DNA from 2 places in the Bacillus sp. P4_E1 genome. Region 2 is predicted to be linked to the other one. Evidence: riboswitches for the same ligand, from Rfam matches in the RefSeq annotation. Region 2 holds a riboswitch; the other holds the start of a gene.

Region 1 (6,210 bases), on a different contig from region 2:
AGCATATACACAAAAAGGATAGCTTCACTTTCGTGAAGCTATCCTTAAAAAATCTTATTACTTTTTCAAATGATATGGAACTGTCGTAATAACAACATTTCTTTTATAGAGTAAATACGCACGAATGAGTAAACTAGACTGATTATGAAGAATGTTATGCCAACCTTTTTTCGGAATAAACTGTGGTATAACGACCGTAACTCGGTAATTTGATTCACTCGCTTTATATTGCACTGTGTCAATAAATTTTGTAAGCGGCTGAATAATGCTTCTATAATGAGAATGTAATGTAACAAGCCTTACTTCAGGTTGCCACTTCTCCCATTTCTCTTCAAATTTCTTTTCCTCTTCTCTGTCAAAAGCAACATATACAGCGATAACTTGATCTGCAGAAAGAGCCTTAGCATAGTTCAATGAATTTTCTACTACATGAGTCATACCAGCTACAGGAACGACAATTACATTCCCTTCAATCGGAACAAGTGGTTCACAAGTTTTTAAACTTAATTGATCGCCCACTGCATCATAATGCTTCTTAATTCGATGGAACAAGAAGATAATGAAAGGTAAGAAAATAAGGATTGACCAAACTTGTGCGAACTTAGTTAAAAAGAACATGCTCATAACGATAAAACTAATGACTGCACCAATTAAATTAACCGTTAATCTTAAAGCCCATCCTTCAGGCTTTTCACGAAGCCATTTTAGTACCATTCCAGTTTGAGAAAGTGTAAACGGAATAAATACCCCTACTGCATATAGCGGAATCAAGTGTTCTGTTTTCCCCTGAAAAGCTACAATTAAAATAATCGAAGAAATCCCAAGTATAATAATACCGTTTGAATAACCTAGGCGGTCTCCTCTAATCGTAAACATTCTCGGTATGAACTTATCTTTTGCAAGATTAACCGCTAATAGTGGAAATGCAGAATAACCTGTGTTAGCCGCAAGAATTAATATTAAAGCTGTTGTACCTTGTATGAAATAGTACATGAAATTACGTCCAAAAGTTTGTTCAGCAATTTGTGAAACGACTGTTACTTCCTTACTTGGATTAATTCCGTAATAATAAGCTAAAAAGACAATTCCAGAAAATAAAACTGCAAGTAATGCACCCATTGCAAGCAATGTTTTCGCTGCATTGTTAGGTGCAGGATCTTTAAAGTTTGGAATTGCGTTAGATATCGCCTCAACACCCGTTAAAGCAGAGCTTCCTGAAGCAAATGCTCGTAACAGTAAGAACAAACTAATTCCTGCAACTGGCGTTCCAATTGGCGAATGCAAAGCCTGCGAAACGTGTCCCGTTAAAATATTGTATATCCCTACACCAATTAATATAAATAGTGCTAAAACGAATAAATAAACAGGATATGCTAAAACGGAAGCTGATTCCGTTACGCCTCTTAAATTTAAGATGGTAATCAATATGACAAATATAATCGCAATGATTACATTATGTGCATGTAAGCTAGGAAAAGCAGATGTGAGCGCATCTGTACCCGCAGATACACTTACTGCAACCGTTAAAATGTAATCAACTAATAAAGATCCTCCTGCTATTAAGCCTGGATTCATCCCTAAATTCTCTTTTGATACAACATATGCTCCGCCGCCATGAGGATAAGCAAAAATAATTTGTCGATAAGATAAAATAAGAGCTGTCAATAATACTAATACCCCAATTGCAATCGGAATGGAATACCAATAAGCTACCGCTCCAAGGCCTGCTAGTGCAATTAATATTTGCTCTGGTCCGTATGCGACCGATGACAATGCGTCAGAAGATAAAATGGCTAGCGCCTTTGTTTTATTAAGTTTTTGCTCTCCTAACTCAGTTGATTTTAACGGTCTTCCAATTAAAAACCTTTTGATAGATGAAACCAACGCTGTCCACTCTCCAATAATTTTGCACGAATTTTTCTGCTAATTACAGCGGATAAACTATTTCTTCAGAAAACAAAAAATGTCTACAAGCCATAACGAAATAGACTTGTAGACATTATTTTTTTTGTCGCACAAGCTCCACCTTCCTTCTCAATATAACGCTTACGAGGTTAGCTGTCGGATTCGGGCCTATGAGTAGCCCTACCTTTTTCAAGGATTCACCCCATTGGATTATGTACTAATCCATAAGAACGGGTCCCCCGCACCATGCGGCTTCAGCGATTTAGAAAATTGAAACTGTGGATTATAATACTCCTTTATTTTCAAAAAGTAAACAAAAATTTTAAAAAAGAAAAAAATTAAAACGATTGCGCATAATCCACCGAAAAATATACATAATGAATACTAAAAATCCACAAAGGAGACCCGTATGTCTAAAGAAAAGAAGCCTATTTTTTCCGATTCCTATTTAGATGCATTAGCAAATGAAATTAATCAGTTGTATGGGAAACGCGAACAAGAAATAAACTTGACAGAAAGAGTTAAAAGAAATAAATAATTTGTCATAAAAAATAAAAAAGAAAGCAATACATTTATATATTGCTTTCTTTTTTATTTTTTCATACATCCAATTCTATTGCCGATTTGTTAAAGACCATTTCTTCATACACTTTTAAATTTTGATATACTGCTCCTAATAATGGTGCTTCTTTAGAAAATTGCTCTGCTAAATCCAGTAAATATCCTTGTAAGTACTTCGCTTCAATGGACGAACCTTTTTCCATATCACGCTGCATCGATGACTTCATATCATACGAAATTTTATCAATTGTTTTCATATGTTCCTCAACAATGTTTTCCTTTACCGGAGCTCCTAATGCCCTCATGATTTGCACAGATTCTTCAAATAAGTTTTGGATAAAATCGCGTCCACCTTCGCTTTCGCGAATCGGTCCTATTGGTGCACGCATTAATGTTGTCACACCTGACATTACAGTAATAAATAAATATTTATGCCACATATCTTGCGTAATATTTTCACTTAAAACAAAACTAGATTTCGTACCTGCAAATGCTTTGGAAATATGATTGATTCTCTCTGAATCTTGAGACTTAATTTCTCCAAATACAAGTCTGTTGGCAGCACTCGTTTGTACAATTTCTCCCTGATTGTTTAATGTCGTCTCGATAAAGCATAGACCGCCAATTACTTTTTCTTCACCGAATTCCTTTTGTAATAGTGATAAATGAGCGATACCATTTAACAATGGGATTATTACAGTATTTTTACCTACAAACGGCTTTAAATCTATGGTCGCCTCGTGTAAATGATACGCTTTTGTTGAAAATAAAATCACATCAAATGGAGTCGTTCTATCTTCTTTCGTTACCAATTTCGGTTGAAATGAAAAATCTCCATTAACACTACGAATAACAAGGCCTTTTTCTTCTAATTGCTGTTTTCTTTTGCTGCGAACGAGAAATGTAACATCTTCTCCCTTTTCTACTAATCGGCCACCGAAAAATCCGCCAACGCCCCCAGCTCCTAATACTAAAATACGCATACAACATCCCCCTTTTTCTAACACAATTATACTAATTTTAGTATACATAACATTATACATGTCCCTTGTTAAATAAGCTGAATTTTCATTCTTAATCTAATGAACAAGAGAGGTTATTTTCAAGAAAAATTGGGCATGTTGTTTCTATAGCTTATACGGAAAGGAAACAATGTAAATGGAGGCAATACAAACAATCGAGGAAAAAGATGTAACAACAGCTATATTTCAATTTATATTCCCGTTTTCGTTTAAAACTGGATATGAACAAAATATGTTCCCTTTCTTACAAAAAAATGATTTTCGACCTTTTCGACTCGATCATCTTGAAGATGAAAATACATATTACGGGAAATTTCAAGTTTCACATCAAAATATGGAAGCATACTATCTTTCCTTTACAAATAAAATTCTCTTTCCTCATTCAGAACATCAAAAAGGATTACAGCGCTATTCTAAAGACCTTAATTTAAATGGACATTTAACAACTAACCTTATTTCCGTTCCATTCAAGATACATTCTATTGATGTAACACTTTGTCCTTATGAGCTTGGGTTCTTAACAATTCGGACAGAAATAAAAACCGCTCCTAACATGACATTATCAGAAGCAATTGAATTCGCGGCTCGCTTCCGTGTACTTGAAACTAAAAGTGATACGACTGAGACTATTTGTATTGAATGTGATGGAAAAAAATATTCACAAGTAGAAAAACTTATATTCGGTGATTTATTTCATGGTTTAACAGACTTCTTTGAGAACAAGAGATTGCGGAGTTCTTATTTTCAAACATTCCCTTTCTTTGAAGACCAGCGAATGTATGTACAAACTCTATTATCCATAAACAAAGAGTCAGACCTTCATATAATCGATGTATATCGAACTTCCAGTCTTTCCGGATTATCAGATGATGGTAAGCCATATATTAGTGCAAATAATGTTCCTTATATTCACGATTATTTAACAAAACATTCTTATCAAAGATGGGCTCCTAACCGTTACTTTATTATGGAAGAACATATTTTCACATGTATTACAAATGAAGGTGAACAAGCAGTCACTAAACTTGCTAGTCAAATGTACGGGGAGTTTTATTACGCTTTATTATTAAATTTATTTCATAAAGTTGTTTTATTAAAGATGGCAAACGCTTATGCTGAACTAAATATTGAACAAGATACAAATGAGATAGAGAAATTAATTTATTCAATAAATTCGTTTACAGCTAATTATTTTTCTTTAGAATTAGTATCCCAATCACAAAGTGAAGATATTTTCTTTCGTCTAAGAAAACTTTTTAACATTGAAGTACTGTACACGAACGCGAAACAAAATCTCGATAGTTTATTTAAATATCAAGAAAATGTTGCTTCAAAAAAAGATAGCCTCTTATTATTAATTTTAACGCTCTATTCTGTTGTAGGCCAAATGTTAGGGTTTACTATGATTGACCTTTTAAGAAACACCGATTCAAACAAAATATCATCGCCTTTTGAATTTTTCGCTCTATTAATAGCGATTAGCGGTATAGTCATTTCACTTATTTTAGGTATACAAAGTTTATACCAATGGAGTGTACAACATAAAAGAAGAAAAGCATGGGTAAAACAAACTGTATTATCTGCTGTGAAAGAGAAGGATAGTACAAAGTAACTAAAAAACAGATGGCAGCACGATGCTACCATCTGTTTTCTATTATGCTTACTTACCTGCTTCGATTTTTTCTAATGTAGCAGCTACTTGCTCTTCTGTTAATTCGTGTTGCACGATATAACGATTACGTGGGTGTACACGACATTCATGAGAACATGCACGTAAATGTTTTGCTTCACTTTCTTCAGAACATAAAATTTTCTTGTTACATTCAGGGTTTGCACAGTTTACATAGCGCTCACAAGGTTCACCTGTAAAGTGATCTTTACCAACGATAACATGTTCTTTTTGGTTTACTGGTACAGCGATACGCTCATCAAATACGTAACATTGACCATCCCAAAGTTCACCTTGTACTTCTGGATCTTTTCCGTACGTTACAATTCCGCCATGAAGCTGGCTTACATCTTCATAACCTTCACGAACTAACCAACCTGAGAATTTCTCACAACGAATTCCACCTGTACAGTACGTTAAAATCTTTTTACCCTCAAGTGTTTCTTTATTTTCTCTAATCCAATCTGGTAATTCACGGAATGATTCAATATCTGGTTTAATCGCACCTTTGAAGTGTCCTAAATCAAATTCATAATCATTTCGTGCATCAATGATAACTGTATCTTCTTGTTTCATTGCCTCATAAAAATCTTTTGGTTCTAAATACTTCCCAGTAATTTCTTTCGGGTTAATGTCGTCTTCTAGACGAAGTGTAACTAACTCTGAACGAGGACGTACGTGCATTTTCTTGAATGCATGTTCATCTGCCTCATCAATTTTAAATACGATTCCAGCAAAACGTGGATCATTATTCATCGCTTCCACGTATTTTTCTGTTTGCTCAACAGTTCCAGAACAAGTTCCGTTAATTCCTTCAGTCGCTACAAGAATTCTTCCTTTTAACTCAAGTGATTTACAAAATTCTAAATGCTGTTCAGCAAATTCTTCTGGATTTTCAATTGTTGTGTACATGTAATACAGTAATACTCTATATGGTTTTGTAGTTGCCAATGTATTTCTACCACCTATCTAAATTTTAAAATCATGTATAAGTTAACGTTCATATCAAAACATATATAATAAGAAAATACATACTAAATTGTACTTAGCCTA
Region 2 (6,210 bases):
AGATATACCGGCATCTAACAATTCCTGCACATCCATGTAACGTTTCTTATTTTTCGACCCGGGAATATTACTATGCGCAAGTTCATCCACAACAACAATTTGTGGTGCCCGCTTTATAATTCCTTCTACATCAAGTTCATAAAATACTTTCCCTTTATAATCTATTTCTTTTAAAGAAACTTTTTCTAAATCAGCAATTGCTTCTTCCGTCTCTTTTCTACCGTGTGTTTCAATTAAACCAACTACAATATCAATACCGTCTTTTTTCATCTCTCTTGCATCAAATAGCATTTTATAACTTTTCCCAACTCCAGGTGCAGCCCCTACGTATAGCTTTAGCTTTCCGCGATTTTGCTGCCGAATATATTCTAAATACTCTTCTGGCGTTCGCCTTTGAAACGTCGGTTTATAGTCATCCGCATACAAAACACTCACAACCTTTCTTTCGAAACAACGCTACCTCAATCCATTAGATTGAGGTAGCACTGTTACTATTTCATTAATTTCTGCAATTCTAAATTTAGCTTTAAGACGTTTACACGATCCTCTCCAAATAAACCAAGTGCAGCTCCTTCTGTTTGATCCTTAATCAATTGATCTAGCTTTTCTTTCGGAATATTCGTTAATTTTGAGATGCGATCTACCTGTACGGAAGCCGCCTTCGGACTAATGTCAGGATCAAGCCCTGAACCTGAATTCGTCACTAAATCTATCGGTACTTCTGTAACTGGAACGGCCCGGTTTTGTTTCTTCCAGTCATCAATACTTTTCTCAACTCGTTTTGCTAAATCTGGATTAGACGGTGCATAGTTATTTGAACCAGATGCTTCTGCTTTATATTCTATACTAGAGACACGTCCATGAAAATAACGTGGATCTGTGAAATTTTGACCGATTAATTTTGAACCAACTACTTCATCTTTATCATTATATATAAGACTTCCATCCGCATTATCCTTCATTACCGCTTGCGCAATACCAGTTACAATAAGCGGGTATACGAGGCCGCACAAAACTAGAAATGTAAAAGTAATACGAATAATTGGTGAAAGTATACTTTGTTTTTTCGCCATCTTTTTTTCCCCTCTTCCTTATATGAACAAGCCGACAATCATATCAATTACTTTAATTCCAATGAATGGAACGATAACTCCACCAAGCCCATAAATGAGTAAGTTTCGGCTAAGTAGTGCATTCGAACTCATCGGTTTATATGCGATACCTTTCATCGCTAGAGGAATAAGTAACGGAATAATAACCGCATTAAATATTAATGCTGATAAGATTGCTGAAAGCGGTGATGTTAATTTCATAATGTTTAATGCTTCCATTTGCGGAATCGCAAGTGTAAACATTGCTGGAATGATTGCAAAGTATTTTGCAATATCGTTCGCAATACTAAACGTCGTTAACGCACCACGTGTCATTAACAATTGCTTACCGATTCCTACAACCTCAATAATTTTCGTTGGATTCGAATCTAAATCAATCATATTTGCTGCTTCTTTCGCAGCTGTCGTCCCACTATTCATTGCTAATCCAACGTCAGCCTGTGCTAATGCCGGAGCATCATTTGTACCATCACCTGTCATCGCTACAAGTTTCCCTTTATCTTGCTCTGCTTTAATAACTGCAATTTTATCTTCTGGTTTACACTCAGCAACGAATTCATCTACCCCTGCTTCTTTTGCAATTGTTGCTGCTGTTAATGGGTTATCCCCTGTACACATAACCGTTTTAATCCCCATTTGGCGCAATTGTTCAAAACGCTCACGCATACCAGGTTTTACTGTATCCTTTAAATAAATTAAACCGTAAATACGATCATCCACTGCAACTAAAAGTGGTGTTCCGCCTTCTTTTGAAATTAAATCTGCTTTTTGATTCACATCTTTCGGAATCGTTCCGCCTTGTGATTGAACCCATTCAATAACGGCACCGACAGCACCTTTTCTCACTTTCGTTCCATCCTGTAAATCAACACCGCTCATTCTTGTTTCTGCTTTAAATGGAACAAATTCACCTTGTTCTGCAATTTCTCTATTATATGATATAGATTTCGTTTGTACATATTCTATAACAGATCGACCTTCTGGTGTTTCATCTAAAACTGAGCTAATCGCAGCCCATTTTCCTACTTGCTCAATCGTTTCATTTCCTACTGGTAGCAGTGTATGTGCCATCCGGTTCCCGAAAGTAATCGTACCTGTTTTATCTAAAATAATTGTATTAATATCACCCGCAGCTTCTACTGCTTTCCCTGACATCGCTAATACATTAAACTTTGTTACGCGGTCCATCCCAGCAATACCAATTGCTGATAATAACCCACCAATTGTCGTTGGAATTAAACAAACTAACAATGCTACAAGTACAGCTGTATCAATTTGAAACCCTAAATAGTTTGTAAAAATCGGCAACGTCACAACGACGATTAAGAAAATTAGAGTTAAACTCGTTAATACTGTATTTAAGGCAATTTCATTCGGCGTTTTTTGACGCGCAGCTCCTTCTACTAAAGAAATCATTTTATCAATAAATGATTCGCCAGGATTACTCGTAATTACAATCGTAATCTCATCACTTACGACCATCGTACCGCCTGTCACTGAACAAAAATCGCCACCCGCCTCTTTTATTACAGGAGCTGATTCCCCTGTAATTGCAGATTCATCGACAGACGCTAAACCTTTAATCACTTCACCATCATTTGGAATCATTTCTCCTTGTTTTACAATAACAACGTCACCTTTTCTCAGATCAGTTGCTGAAACTTGAACAATATCTCCATTTTCTTTTACAACATTTGCAAACACATCTTTCTTCGATTGTTTTAAAGAATCGGCTTGCGCTTTACCACGCCCTTCAGCTAAAGCTTCTGCAAAGTTAGCAAATAAAACTGTAAATAATAGAATGAGAGAAACTGTTATATTAAACCACCCTGGTACACTACTAGAACTACTTGGAAGAAAGGATAAAATTAACGTAATGATAAATCCAATTTCCACAACGAACATAATCGGATTCTTTATCATTACTTTCGGATTCAATTTCGCAAAGGATTGTTTCATTGCATGTGTCACGATATCACGATCCATCGTTTTTGCTTGTCTAACCTCATCTTCTACAGCATGTATTTGTGATTCATTTACTCTTTTTTCTTTTACTACTACCGGTCTCATCATTTACCCTCCATTACTTCAATGTAAGAAATTCTGCAATTGGGCCAAGTACTAACATCGGGAAGAATGTTAACGCACCAACAATTACAATTGTTCCGATAAAGATCCCTCCAAATAAACCATTATCCGTACGGAATGTCCCGACTGTTTCTGGTACTACCGTCTTCTCTTTCAGTGAAGCTGCAACAGCTAGCATCGTAATTAAACTGAAATAGCGTCCTAAAAACATAACTAAACCAGTCGTAATATTCCAAAACGGTGTATTGTCTGCTAAACCTTCAAATCCAGATCCGTTATTCGCAGCTGACGATGTGTACTCATATACAACTTGCGTTAAACCGTGGAAACCTGAATGAGAAATTGCATCCGTTCCTAAGCTTGTTGAAAGAGCTAATGCTGAAAACCCTAAAATAAGCAATGGATGAAATAAAATCGTTACCGCAATCAATTTCATTTCCTTACCTTCAATTTTCTTACCTAAAAACTCCGGTGTCCGTCCAACCATTAACCCAGATATAAAGACTGCAATAATTGCATACATAATAATGTTCACAAAACCTGCTCCAACACCGCCGTATACTGTATTTAACATCATATTTACGAGTGGAACTAGACCACCAATTGGTGTTAACGTATCATGCATCGTATTAACGGCCCCTGTTTCAGCAGCTGTCGTTACTGTTGCGTATAGTGAAGAAAATACTGTTCCAAATCGCACTTCTTTTCCTTCTGTACTTCCTTGTACATGTTCGATACCCATTCCATTTAATGCCGGATTACCATTTAATTCAGATGTAGTAATCGTTATAAATCCGAGTAAAAACACCATGAATAGTGAAACGAAAAGGATACGACCTTGTTTTTTATTTCCTACCATTCGTCCGTACGTAAATGGAAGTGCTGTTGGCAATAACATCATAAGCATCATTTGCAAAATATTACTCATTTGCCCTGGATTTTCGAAAGGATGTGTAGAGTTTGCTCCGAAAAATCCACCGCCGTTATTTCCGAGTTCCTTAATGGACACGAATGATGCAACAGGCCCACGTAATATACTTTGCTTTGCCCCATCGATTGTTTGTGCTGTAACTGCCCCGTCTAACGTTTGTGGTACACCAAGTGCGACAAAGATTAGCGCTGCAACAAACGCAATAGGAAGAAATACTCTCGTTAAAGCTCTCGTAAAATCAACGAAAAAGTTACCAAGTTCTTTTCCAGCGAGTCCTCTTATAAATGCCATAACGAGCGCTAACGTCGTTGCTGGTGCTGCAAACATTAAAAATGTAATCCCGATTAATTGTGATAAATAAGACAAACCATTTTCACCGCTATAATGCTGTAAATTTGTATCAGCCATAAAACTAATTGCTGTATTAAAAGCAAGCGTAGGCTCCATTCCCTCGATATGCGCTGGATTTAGCGGCAGCACACCTTGTAATCTGAAAATGAAATATACAACAACAATCATAAATCCGTTGAGTAAAACGAGTGATAATGCGTACTGTTTCCACGTTTGATTGTATTCTTTTACACCCGTAATTTTAAAAATAAGTTTTTCAAAAGGCCCGAATACTTTATCTAGCGTTTTGCTACCTTGAAAAGCTTTTTCTAAATAAATCCCCGTTGGCTTTGCTACTAGAATAAACAAGAGCATTGTAATAACGACTGCAACCCAAATCATAATGAATGATTCCCCCTAATTAAAACTTTTCTGGATTTAATAATGCGTACACTAAGTACACCGTAATCGCTGCAACAATAACCGATAAGACAATCATCATGATTGCTTCCCTTCTTTCACAACTTTATCTGACCAACTTGCAAGACTTGCCATCGATGCGACTAACCCAACAAAAATACCGATCATTACAACATCTAACATAACTACCCCTCGCTTTTTGTTAAAATTTACCATCTAGTTATCAAAAAAAGAACACTAAGCTCTACTTAGTGTTCGAAACGAACAACACAAAGTAAACCTCCTCTCTAAACGCTTACGAGGTTAGCTGTCGGATTCGGGCCTAAAGAGTAGCCCTACTTTCAAAATTGAAAGATTCACCCCAAGTGACAATGCACAAAATTGGTTCCCCCGCTCCATTTCTGGAACTCAGCGATTTTAGGTTTTTTTTGGAAATTTAATGAATGATTTATGAGAGTAAATATACTCCTCTATATTTAACTTGTAAAGGGGTAAATTACTGAAAATAAGAAAATATCCATCTATTTAAGCGTTTACATTAGTTGTTATTAATATTTTTTCATCTGTTTTCTCGTCTTTCCTTTCTTTTTCACAGAAATGATCTTTTAAATACGAAATAAAAAGAGCGAATTACATGAAGTGCATGGCTTGTTGCACTCAGCATTCGCTCTTTTTTCATTCAACCTTTATTCTCCACGCAAAAAAGCACGCAAATTTCTCCCTCGAATATAAACTTGTGATAATTCCGCATGTAACTGCTCATATTCGGTAATATCCGCCTCTAAATACAAAACATCTTTTGATGGTAATATAATATATGGACCTGGAAAAAGAGGATCGAGCACTACCAATTCGTGAACTCTCTCTACCGATATCGCCCAACGATTCGCTATATCTCCTAGTAACAACACTTTCATCTTCATTTCCCCCGCCCTATTCAAAAAATAAAAAAGAAATATTATCACAGTTCGTAAACACTACAAATTTAGCTCCAATTGTTTCATAGAGCCTGGCCGGATAGCGTTTATTCTTTGTAACAACAGTAATAGGCGCTTGAAAAGAAAAACGAATGTGTTCTGTGAAGAAACTAACTATCGGAAGCTCATCCCCTAGTAAAATCACCTTCTTAATACGTGTGCTAATACTAGTAAAATCCTTCTCCTTATTACAGCTATAAGCTGATTCAAACCCATACTCTCTAACTTCATCCGCTATCTCTTCATTGGCTGTAAAAATAATTAACTCATGCTGAAATGCTACTAGCTCTCTTAAACTCTTTACCTTGTTTTTTTCTCCAACACAAATAAGTGTTAGTTCCATGTACCTCAT

Evidence for each region. Region 2 has a riboswitch for cyclic di-AMP ahead of AC1DS7_RS04430 (SipW-dependent-type signal peptide-containing protein). Riboswitches for the same ligand answer to the same signal wherever they lie in the genome.
Region 1: linked by a shared signal. The riboswitch ahead of AC1DS7_RS07650 (APC family permease) and the one ahead of AC1DS7_RS04430 (SipW-dependent-type signal peptide-containing protein) in region 2 are both predicted to bind cyclic di-AMP.

The regions. Positions count from the first base shown of each region.
Region 1 covers NZ_JBFUIV010000004.1:256,795-263,004, forward strand. The annotation lists gene AC1DS7_RS07650 (APC family permease) at 58-1,884, opposite strand; cyclic di-AMP (ydaO/yuaA leader) riboswitch at 2,029-2,175, opposite strand; gene AC1DS7_RS07655 (hypothetical protein) at 2,315-2,443, shown strand; gene panE (2-dehydropantoate 2-reductase) at 2,505-3,449, opposite strand; gene AC1DS7_RS07665 (hypothetical protein) at 3,625-5,100, shown strand; gene trhO (oxygen-dependent tRNA uridine(34) hydroxylase TrhO) at 5,149-6,108, opposite strand.
Region 2 covers NZ_JBFUIV010000003.1:13,241-19,450, reverse strand. The annotation lists gene kdpDN (KdpD-like non-kinase potassium sensor) at 1-435, opposite strand, end outside; gene kdpC (K(+)-transporting ATPase subunit C) at 492-1,073, opposite strand; gene kdpB (potassium-transporting ATPase subunit KdpB) at 1,092-3,182, opposite strand; gene kdpA (potassium-transporting ATPase subunit KdpA) at 3,196-4,863, opposite strand; gene kdpF (K(+)-transporting ATPase subunit F) at 4,883-4,960, opposite strand; gene AC1DS7_RS04430 (SipW-dependent-type signal peptide-containing protein) at 4,960-5,064, opposite strand; cyclic di-AMP (ydaO/yuaA leader) riboswitch at 5,160-5,305, opposite strand; gene AC1DS7_RS04425 (hypothetical protein) at 5,568-5,798, opposite strand; gene AC1DS7_RS04420 (hypothetical protein) at 5,815-6,201, opposite strand.